One region of the Sphingomonas sp. NPDC092440 genome, then DNA from elsewhere that is predicted to be linked to it. Evidence: predicted binding sites of a transcription regulator. Region 1 holds the regulator's gene; each other region holds the start of a gene.
What was found. Region 1 encodes LexA, which represses DNA repair genes until DNA is damaged. Its sites were predicted from a motif close to GTTCCNCNCTTGTTCT; they were not measured.

Region 2: the regulator LexA is predicted to act here: its motif matches at 1,375-1,390, upstream of uvrA (excinuclease ABC subunit UvrA).
Region 3: the regulator LexA is predicted to act here: its motif matches at 1,686-1,701, upstream of radA (DNA repair protein RadA).

What each region holds. Positions count from the first base shown of each region.
Region 1 covers NZ_JBIVQA010000007.1:264,305-267,579, reverse strand. Annotated here, with positions in the region: gene ACIQCS_RS14205 (ComEC/Rec2 family competence protein) at 1-966, shown strand, start outside; gene ACIQCS_RS14200 (EF-hand domain-containing protein) at 963-1,658, shown strand; gene lexA (transcriptional repressor LexA) at 1,663-2,349, opposite strand; gene glp (gephyrin-like molybdotransferase Glp) at 2,408-3,275, opposite strand, start outside.
Region 2 covers NZ_JBIVQA010000016.1:90,811-94,085, reverse strand. Annotated here, with positions in the region: gene ACIQCS_RS21205 (transferrin-binding protein-like solute binding protein) at 1-1,259, shown strand, start outside; gene uvrA (excinuclease ABC subunit UvrA) at 1,398-3,275, shown strand, end outside.
Region 3 covers NZ_JBIVQA010000003.1:64,049-67,323, forward strand. Annotated here, with positions in the region: gene ACIQCS_RS05610 (DUF2218 domain-containing protein) at 40-357, shown strand; gene ACIQCS_RS05615 (glycosyltransferase family 1 protein) at 387-1,538, opposite strand; gene radA (DNA repair protein RadA) at 1,720-3,090, shown strand; gene ACIQCS_RS05625 (hypothetical protein) at 3,176-3,275, shown strand, end outside.

The sequences.
Region 1 (3,275 bases):
CGCGGGGCCGGCGCGCTGCTGCTCACCGGCGTCGTGGTCGAGCTGGCGCTGATGCCGATCGGGCTGTTCCATTTCCACCAGGCCGGCCTTTACGGCGCGCTCGCCAACATCGTCGCCATCCCGCTCACCACTTTCGTGATCATGCCGATCGAGGCGCTGGCGCTGCTGCTCGACCTGGCCGGGCTCGGCGATCCCGCCTGGTGGCTCACCGCGCGGACGCTCGACCTGCTGCTCTGGCTGGCGAGGACGACTGCCGCGGCACCGGGCGCGGTGGCGGCGCTGCCGGCCATGCCGCAGGGCGCCTTCGCGCTGATGGCGGCGGGCGGCCTGTGGCTGGCGCTGTGGCGTACCGGCGCGCGCTGGGCGGGCGCGGCGCCGCTGGCGATCGGCCTGGCCTGGATGCTCGCCACGCCCGCGCCCGACCTGATCGTCACCGGCGACGGGCGGCATCTCGCGATCCGCATGCCCGATGGCAGCATGGCCCTGCTGCGCGACCGGGCGGGCGACTATACCCGCGACATGCTGGCCGAGACGGGCGGATCGGATGCCGAGCCGGTCGCGCTTGCCGATCAGCCGGGCGCGCGGTGCAGCCTGGACCTGTGCATGATCGAGCATCGGGCCGGTGGCCGCGTCTGGCGCGTGGCGGCGACACGGAGCGGCTATGCCTTGCCCTGGGCCGAATTCACGGCGCTGTGCCGCAGCGTCGACGTGATGATCAGCGACCGGCGCCTGCCGGCCGCCTGCGCCCCGCGCTGGCTCAAGCTCGACCGGCCGGCACTGGCCAAGACCGGCGGGGTGGCGATCGCCTTTGCCGGCGGGCGCGTGACCATGGTGCGCGGGGCCGGCCGCCATCCCTGGCTCGATCCGCCCAGGGTCCAGCCATTTCATGTGCCGGGTGCAATTCCTGCTGTCGGGACACGAAATTCCTCGCTTTCGGCCCGGATCGCGCTTCTCTTCCCTTCATGATCCGGCCTCCCAAGAAGAGCGATACGATCGAAGTGCGGCTGCCCCATGCGGTGAAGCGCGCCTTCATGGCGCAGTGCCGTGCCGAAGGGCGCACCGCGAGCGACGTGGTGCGGGGCTTCGTCGAGGCGCGCCTTTCCCGCGAGGCGAGGGCGGTGCCGGCCCTGCGCCGCTGGTCCCGGCCCATCGCCGCGGCCGCGATGCTCGCGGCGCTGGCGCTCGCCATTCCCGGTGCGATGTCAACCGCACCGGACCTGCGGCCGGCCTTCGCCGCGATCGACCGCAATCATGACGGGCTGCTGACCCCCGACGAATTTGGTCCTCGCCCGCAGGCTCCGGGTATCGATTGCGCGCCCCATCGGGTGCTGGCGCTGCCGCTGCGCCGTGCCGCGATGCCGGAGGTGCGCGGCATTCGGCCCTTCATCCTCTCGGCGCGAGACTTCGACCTTGCCAGGGCCGACGCGAACAAGGACGGCAAGGTGAGCTTCGCCGAATATGCGGCGCAACGATTGCGGATGTTCCGGGCAGGATTCGACCTGCTCGACGCCGACCATGACGGCATGCTGATGCCGGGCGAATATGCGGCGGCCTGGAGCCTGTTCCGCTTTCGCGGCGAGCAGCCCGATCTGGCGCCCTTTCAGGAACTCGACCGCAATGGCGACGGCAGGGTCGCCTGGGCCGAGTTCCTGGCCTGAGCCGTCAGTAGCGGCGGAGCAGCCCGGCGAGGCGGCCCTGCACGCGGACCTGGTCGGGGCGGTAGCGCTGCGGATTATAGTCGCGATTGGCCGGGTCGAGCCGGATCATCCCGCCTTCCTTGCGGAAATATTTCAGCGTCGCCTCGTTCTCGTCGATCAGCGCCACCACGATCTCGCCCTCGCGGGCCGTCTCGGTGCGGCGGATCAGCGCGAAATCGCCATCGAGGATGCCGGCCTCGACCATCGAATCGCCCGCCACTTCGAGCGCATAATGCTCGCCCGCGCCGAGCAGGGCGGCGGGCACCGGCAGCATGGTCGAATCCTGCAGCGCCTCGATCGGCGTGCCGGCGGCGATGCGGCCGTGCAGCGGGATCTCGACCACGTCGTTGGCGGGGGCCGGAGGTGTCGCGGAAGTTGACGAAGTTGACGCCACGGGGGCCGTGTTCTTCGGGCTTGCGGGCTTCTTCGCCTCGCCCCGTTCCGGCATGCGCAGCACTTCGAGCGCGCGGGCCCGGTTGGGCAGGCGGCGGATGAACTCGCGCTCTTCCAGCGCCGAGATCAGCCGATGGACGCCCGACTTCGACTTGAGGTCGAGCGCCTCCTTCATTTCCTCGAACGAAGGCGACACGCCAGTCTCGGCAAGCCGATCGGCAATGAAGCAGATGAGCTCGTGCTGCTTGCGCGTGAGCATCCAGTTTCTCCCGGTCTGGAACAGACTGGGAACGTTTTTGCAATGTTCCGCCTGCTTGTCAAGCGATGTCGAGGATTTCCGCCGAGTCGCCGGTTTTCGCCTCCGGGGCCCCCGCCGGGCGGACGATCAGGCAGGTGGCGCGCGCCAGCGTGCGCAGCATCGAGGAGTCCTGGATCGTCGCGGCATGGGCGCGGCCGCCGATCAGCTCGGCGCGGAGATAGTCGGCGCGGGCGCCGGTGGCGGGCAGGGGCTCGCCCAGGGGGACGGTGCGGGTACGCGGCAGCGGGTCGGCGGCACCGGCGAGATGTGCGATCAGCGGGCGGACGAACAGCGTCGCGGTGACGAAGGCCGAGACGGGATTGCCCGGCAGGCCGAGCACCGCGGCATCGCCCAGCCGGCCGGCCATCATCGGCTTGCCGGGGCGCAGCGCCACTTTCCAGAAATCGATCGCGGCACCGGCCGCCTCGAGCGCGGGGCGAACCAGGTCGTGATCGCCGACCGAGGCGCCGCCGGTGGTGACGAGCAGGTCGCAATCGAGCGCGCGGAACGCGGCTTCGAGCACGTCCCGGCGATCGGGCAGGATGCCGAGGTCGATCAGCTCCACCGGCAGGCCGGCAAGCAGCGCGGCGAGGAGCAGGCGGTTGGTCTCGGGGATCTGGTCGGGGCCGAGCGGGGCACCGGGCGGCACCAGCTCGTCGCCGGTCGAAAGTAGCGCGACGCGCACCTTGCGGCGGACGGGCAGGGCGGCATGGCCGGCGATCGCGGCGAGCGCGAGCCGGGCGGGGGAGATCGCTTCCCCGGCGCGGATCAGCAGGTCGCCCCTGGTGAAATCGAGCCCGCGCGGACGAACGCTGCTGCCCGGATGCGGCGGGCCGTCGCCGGCGAGGGCGAGGCGGCTGCCGTCGCGCGCGGCTTCCTCCTGCACC
Region 2 (3,275 bases), on a different contig from region 1:
CGCTCAACGGATCGATCTTCCACTCGGGCGACCCGCAGCCGATCCAGATGGACGGCAGCGGCACGCTCTCGGTCAATTTCGGCACCGGCGCCATCGACCTGGTCGGCGGCGCCCGGGCCGGCAGCAGCCTGCCCAACAACGCCATCGCCGCCGGCGGCTTCTCGGGCACCGCCGCGCTGTCCAGCACGGCCAACCGGTTCGGCGGCACCTTCCAGCTCGACCTGTTCGGCGCGCACAACGGCACGATCGACGGGCGCTTCTACGGCCCGACGGCGCAGGAAGTCGGTGCCAGCTTCGCCGTCGCGGATGCGGGCGGCAACGTGGCCAGCGGCACGCTGACCGGCATCTCGAACCCGGCGATCCTGGAAGGGCGCAAGACGCTCGCCGAGCTGACCGCGCCCACCGATTTCACCAGCGGCTATTCGCTGGTCATGCACTGGCAGTATCCGATCAACAATCGCGGCTTCATCTCCTCGAATGCCGGCCTGATCAGCGCCAGCCAGTCCATGGCGCGGGTGCGCTGGGATCCGGCGACGAACAGCTATCTCGTCTCGCGCCCGCTGGGCGGCGGCTCCGACGGCGAGGCATTCAGCATCGGCTTCGGCCAGGCCGACAAGGTTGCGGCGGAGAGCAACGCCGTCTTCTCGGTCTATCGCGGAACCGCCGCCAACAATGTCGACTGGACGGCGAAGATCTATGGCACCGGCGCCGGCAATGGCGAGCTGGCGCTCACCTATACGAGCTTCGTCGACTTCACCCGGGTGCGCAATTATCCGCCCGGCCTCTCGAAGGACAACGACCATTATTTCATCCCCTTCGGCGTCGCCACGCTCGACAGCCAGCTGCCGCGCACGGGCACGGCCAACTATGCCGGCGTGCTCTATGGCCATGGCGCGATCACGCCGGCGGGAAGCAACACCAGCGATTTCTACGCGCTGAGCGGCACCAGCAGCATGAGCGTGAACTTCGCCGGGTTCGGCATCAGCGGCTCGCTGGCGATCAAGGGCGCGAACGGCGGCACGACCACCGATTTCGGACGCTTCGATTTCACCGGCAACCGCAACAACGCGATCTTCAGCATGGGACAGACCAGCGCGGCGACCACCGGCTATTGGCTCGGCCAGTTCAACGGCCCCGCCGCGGCCGAATATGGCGGGGTGTTCAATATCCAGACCAACACGGTCACGCCCGGCTATGATTCGATCAACGGCCAGAAGCTCATCCTCACCGGCGTGACGGTGGGCAAGAAGACGCCCTGATCCCGCCGCCGGGGGCGGTGCGCCGCCCCCGGCCCGGTCCCGCGCGTCCGTCCAGGATGCGCGGCAGCTGGCATCGCCTGCCCGGCGTTCCTATCTCCCCACTGGAATCTCTCCAGGAACAAAGCTAGAACCCCCGGCATGGCACTTACCACCATCTCCGTCCGCGGCGCGCGCGAGCACAATCTCAAGGGCGTGGACGTCGACATTCCGCGCGACACGCTCACGGTGATCACCGGCCTCTCGGGCTCGGGCAAGTCGAGCCTCGCCTTCGACACCATCTATGCCGAGGGCCAGCGCCGCTATGTCGAGTCGCTGAGCGCCTATGCCCGCCAGTTCCTCGAGCTGATGCAGAAGCCCGATGTCGAGCATATCGAGGGCCTCAGCCCCGCCATCTCGATCGAACAGAAGACGACTTCGCGCAACCCCCGCTCGACGGTCGCCACGGTCACCGAGATCTACGACTATATGCGCCTGCTCTGGGCGCGCGTCGGCATTCCCTATTCGCCCGCCACCGGCCTGCCGATCTCGGCGCAGACCGTCAGCCAGATGGTCGACCGGGTCCTGGCGCTGCCCGAGGGCACCCGGCTGCTCCTGCTCGCCCCGGTCGTGCGCGGCCGCAAGGGCGAGTATCGCAAGGAGCTCGCCGAATGGCAGCGCGCCGGCTTCCAGCGCGTCCGCATCGACGGCGAGACCTATCTGATCGAGGAGGCGCCCGCCCTCGACAAGAAGTACAAGCACGACATCGAAGTGGTGATCGACCGCCTCGTCGTGCGCGACGATATCGGCACTCGCCTGGCGGAGAGCTTCGAGACCGCGCTCAAGCTCGCCGAGGGGCTGGCCTATGTGGATCTCGTGGACGCGACCGTGGCCGAGATCACCGGCGCCCGCGTCCAGGAGGCGCGCGCCGAGTTCAACGCCACCGGCGGCCAGCTCAAGGGCGCCGGCATCCCCGACAACCGCATCGTCTTTTCCGAGAAGTTCGCCTGCCCCGTCAGCGGCTTCACCATTTCCGAGATCGAGCCCCGCCTCTTCTCGTTCAACGCGCCGCAGGGCGCCTGCCCGGCCTGTGACGGCCTGGGCGAGAAGCTGGTGTTCGACGAGGATCTGGTCGTCCCCAACCATGATCTCAGCATCAAGAAGGGGGCGGTGGTCCCCTGGGCCAAGTCCAACCCGCCTTCCCCTTATTACATGCAGGTGCTGGGCAGCCTCGCCCGCGAGTTCGGCTTCAGCCTCGACACGCCCTGGCGCGACCTGCCGGGCGAGGTCCAGCTGATCATCCTCCACGGCACCGGCGGCAAGCCGGTCACCCTCACCTTTGTCGACGGCAAGAAGTCCTATGACGTGAAGAAGCCGTTCGAGGGCGTGATCGGCAACCTCAACCGCCGCATGCTGCAGACCGAATCGGCGTGGATGCGCGAGGAACTGTCGAAATACCAGGCGGCCCATCCCTGCGAGACCTGTGGCGGCGCCCGCCTCAAGCCCGAGGCGCTGGCGGTCAAGATCGCGGGCGAGGACATCAGCCACGCCACCCGCCTCTCGGTGGTCGACGCGCTCGGCTGGTTCAAGGCGCTGCCCGAGACGCTGACGCCCCAGCAGAAGGAGATCGCCCGCGCGATCCTCAAGGAGATCGACGAGCGGCTCGGCTTCCTCAACAATGTCGGCCTCGACTATCTCAACCTCGATCGCACCTCGGGCACGCTCAGCGGCGGCGAGAGCCAGCGCATCCGCCTGGCCAGCCAGATCGGCTCGGGGCTGTCGGGCGTCCTCTACGTCCTCGACGAGCCGAGCATCGGCCTCCACCAGCGCGACAACGACATGCTGCTCGCCACGCTCAAGCGGCTGCGCGACCTCGGCAACACCGTGCTGGTCGTCGAGCATGACGAGGACGCGATCCGCAGCGCCGACTATATCCTCGACATGGGGCCCGGCGCCGGCGTGCATGGCGGCGAGATCGTCGCGCGCGGCACGCTGGACGATATCCTCGCGACCACGGGCTCGGTGACCGCCGACTATCTC
Region 3 (3,275 bases), on a different contig from region 1:
GGGATCGTGCCGCCGCCGATGGAGACGAAGCGCATGACGATGACTCTGTTTTCGGCCGAGACGCTGGCCCCCACCGAGCATGCCGGCCGCTATCTGCAGCAGCTGTGCAAGCACTGGCAGCACAATCTCCAGGTGGAGTTCACGCCGGAGAACGGCACGGTGATCTTCCCCAGGGACGCGCGCGGCGCGGACCATCCGGGCGATGCGGTGGTGACCTTCAATGTCGCCGAGACCGGGCTCGACATCCGGATCGACGCCAGCTCGTCCGAGCAGCTCGAGGGGCTGAAGGGCGCGGTGGAGCGCCATCTCGACCGGTTCGCCTTTCGCGAGGACGGGCTGAAATATGATTGGCGCTAATTTCCCTCTCCCCTGAAGGGGAGAAGGAGTCAGGCCCGCTTCCCGATCGCCTCGAGATAGGCGTCGAGCACCTTCTGGTTGATCGCGTCCCATTGATAGGTTTCGGCGATCGCGTGTCCGGCCGCGCCCGCGGCCCGCCGCGCATCGTGGTTCTCGCAATAATGCTGGATCGCATCGGCATAGCGGCGCATCGCGCCCTTGCCCGGATCGACCAGCAGGCCGCTCACATTCTCCTCGACCATGCCGACCGGGCCGACCGCATTGGCGGCGACCACGGCCACGCCGGCGGCCATCGCCTCCAGCGTGACGTTGCCGAAGCTCTCGGTAAGGGAGGGATTGAAGAACACGTCCATGGAGGCGACCGCGCGGCCGAGATCGTCGCCCGCCTGGAAGCCGGCGAACACGGCATCGGGCACGCGCTCGGCGAACCATTGCTCCGCGGGCCCCTTGCCGATCACGAGCACGCGATGCTTCACGCCGCGCCGCTGCAGTTCGCCGACCACCTCGGCGAAGATGTCGAGCCCCTTTTCCAGCACCAGCCGGCCGAGGAAGCTCACCGCGACCTCGTCGTCCGCGATGCCCAGGGAACGCCGCCATTCGAGGCTGCGGCGCCCCGGATTGAAGCGGTCGTGATTCACGCCGCGCGACCAGATCCGCATCGGCCGCTCGACGCCCCAGCCGCGCAGCAGCTCCTCCATGCCGCGCCCGGTGGGCAGCACGGTGTCGAAGCGGTTGTAGAAGCGGGTGAGCGTCCAGATCAGCAGCGGCGTGACGAAGCCGATATGATAATAGGCAGGATAAGTCTCGAACCGGGTATGGACCGAGGCCACCGAGGCGATGTTGTTCCGGCGCGCCCAGGTGACCGCGCGGTGGCCGAGTATCTCGGGCGCGGAGACATGGACGAGATTGGGCGCGAAGGCCTCCAGATCCGGCAGCACCGCCTTGATGCCCTTGGCGAACTTATATTCGTCGCGTCCGCCCGGCACGGGCAGCGCCGGCACGCTCACCAGATCGCCCGTCGGCGGGAAGGCCGGGGTATCGGTGGTCGGCGAATAGACGCGGACCTTCACGCCCTGATCGAGCAAATAGCCGACGAGCAGGTTGAGCGCCTGGTTCGCGCCGTCGCGGACGTAGTTATAGTTGCCGCTGAACAGTGCGACGCGGAGCTCGGTGGGCTTCATGGCGCGCGCGATACCGTCCGCGGGCGCGAGGGGCAACCTTGGCGCATAGTTCTCCTTTCTGGAGGTCGTGTGGAGAAACCGTCAATATCCCGTGCAGGAGGCCGTTCGCCGCCCTCCGCCGGTCCATGAGCGGGCGTTTGCGCTATTGTTCTCATCTTGTTCTCCCGCTACCTTCGCGGCCATGGCGAAACTCAAGAAGCGTTATGTCTGCCAGGCCTGCGGCTCGGTCTCCTCGCAATGGGCAGGGCAGTGCGGCGATTGCGGCGAGTGGAACCAGATGGTGGAGGACGCCGGGGCGGTAGTGACGCCGTTCCAGGCGCGCCACAACCTCCAATCGGGCGGGCGGGCGATCCAGCTGACCGGGCTCAACACCGATATCGCGCTGCCCGAGCGGACCTCGACCGGCATCGCCGAGTTCGATCGCGCGCTGGGCGGCGGCTTCGTCGAGGGCTCGGCCACGCTGATCGGCGGCGACCCCGGCATCGGCAAGTCGACCCTGCTGCTCCAGGCGGCGGCGCGGATCGCTTCGCGCGGGCTGGCGGTCGCCTATGTCTCGGGCGAGGAGGCGGCGGACCAGGTGCGGCTGCGCGCGCGGCGGCTGGGCCTGGGCAAGGCGCCGGTGATGCTGGCCGCGGCGACTTCGGTGCGCGACATCCTGACCACGCTGGGCGAGGGGGCGCCGCCCGCGCTGCTGATCATCGATTCGATCCAGACGATGCATTCGGACCTGATCGAGGGCGCGCCGGGCACGGTGAGCCAGGTGCGTGCCGCCTCGGGCGAGCTGATCCGCTTCGCCAAGGAACGCGGCACCGCGCTGGTGCTGGTCGGCCATGTCACCAAGGACGGCAGCATCGCCGGCCCGCGCGTGCTCGAGCACATGGTCGACACGGTGCTGGCGTTCGAGGGCGAGCGCAGCCACCAGTATCGCATCCTGCGCGCGGTGAAGAACCGCTTCGGCGGCACCGACGAGATCGGCGTGTTCGCGATGCAGACCGAGGGGCTGGAGGAAGTCTCCAATCCCTCGTCGCTGTTCCTCACCGCGCGCGACGAGAATGTGACCGGCACGGTGGTGTTCCCCGCGCTGGAGGGCACCCGGCCGGTGCTGATCGAGGTGCAGGCGCTCACCGTGCGGCTGGCGAGCGGAGCGACGCCGCGGCGCGCGGTGGTGGGCTGGGACGGCGGGCGGCTGGCGATGATCCTCGCGGTGCTGGAGGCGCGGTGCGGGCTCAGCTTCTCGACCTGCGAAGTCTATCTCAACATCGCCGGCGGCTACCGCGTGCAGGATCCGGCGGCGGACATGGCGGTGGCGGCCGCGCTCGTCTCGGCGCTGGCCGAGCGGCCGATCCCGGTGGACGCGGTGGTGTTCGGCGAGATCGCGCTGTCGGGCGAGGTGCGCCCGGTGGCGCATGGCGCGCTGCGCTGCCGCGAGGCGGCGAAGCTCGGCTTCGGCCGCGCGCTCGCCCCGGCCGTGCAGGCGAAGGACAAGGGCGGGCTGCAGCTGGCGGGGTTCAAGTCGCTGGGCCAGTTCGTCGATCATCTGCTGGGGCGCTGAGCGCGACTCCGTTATTTGCCAAGGGGTTGCAATCGCTTGCTGGGCTATGGAACATCGTGTCGCGAACAGATTGGCGGGGCGATCGATGCTGCGAGAATTGGCCGGCGAATGGGCACGCCCCGGGATGCTGGTGCCGACATCCTGCGCCGTGGCGCTGATGGCGGCGATTCTGTGGGCCGGCGCCG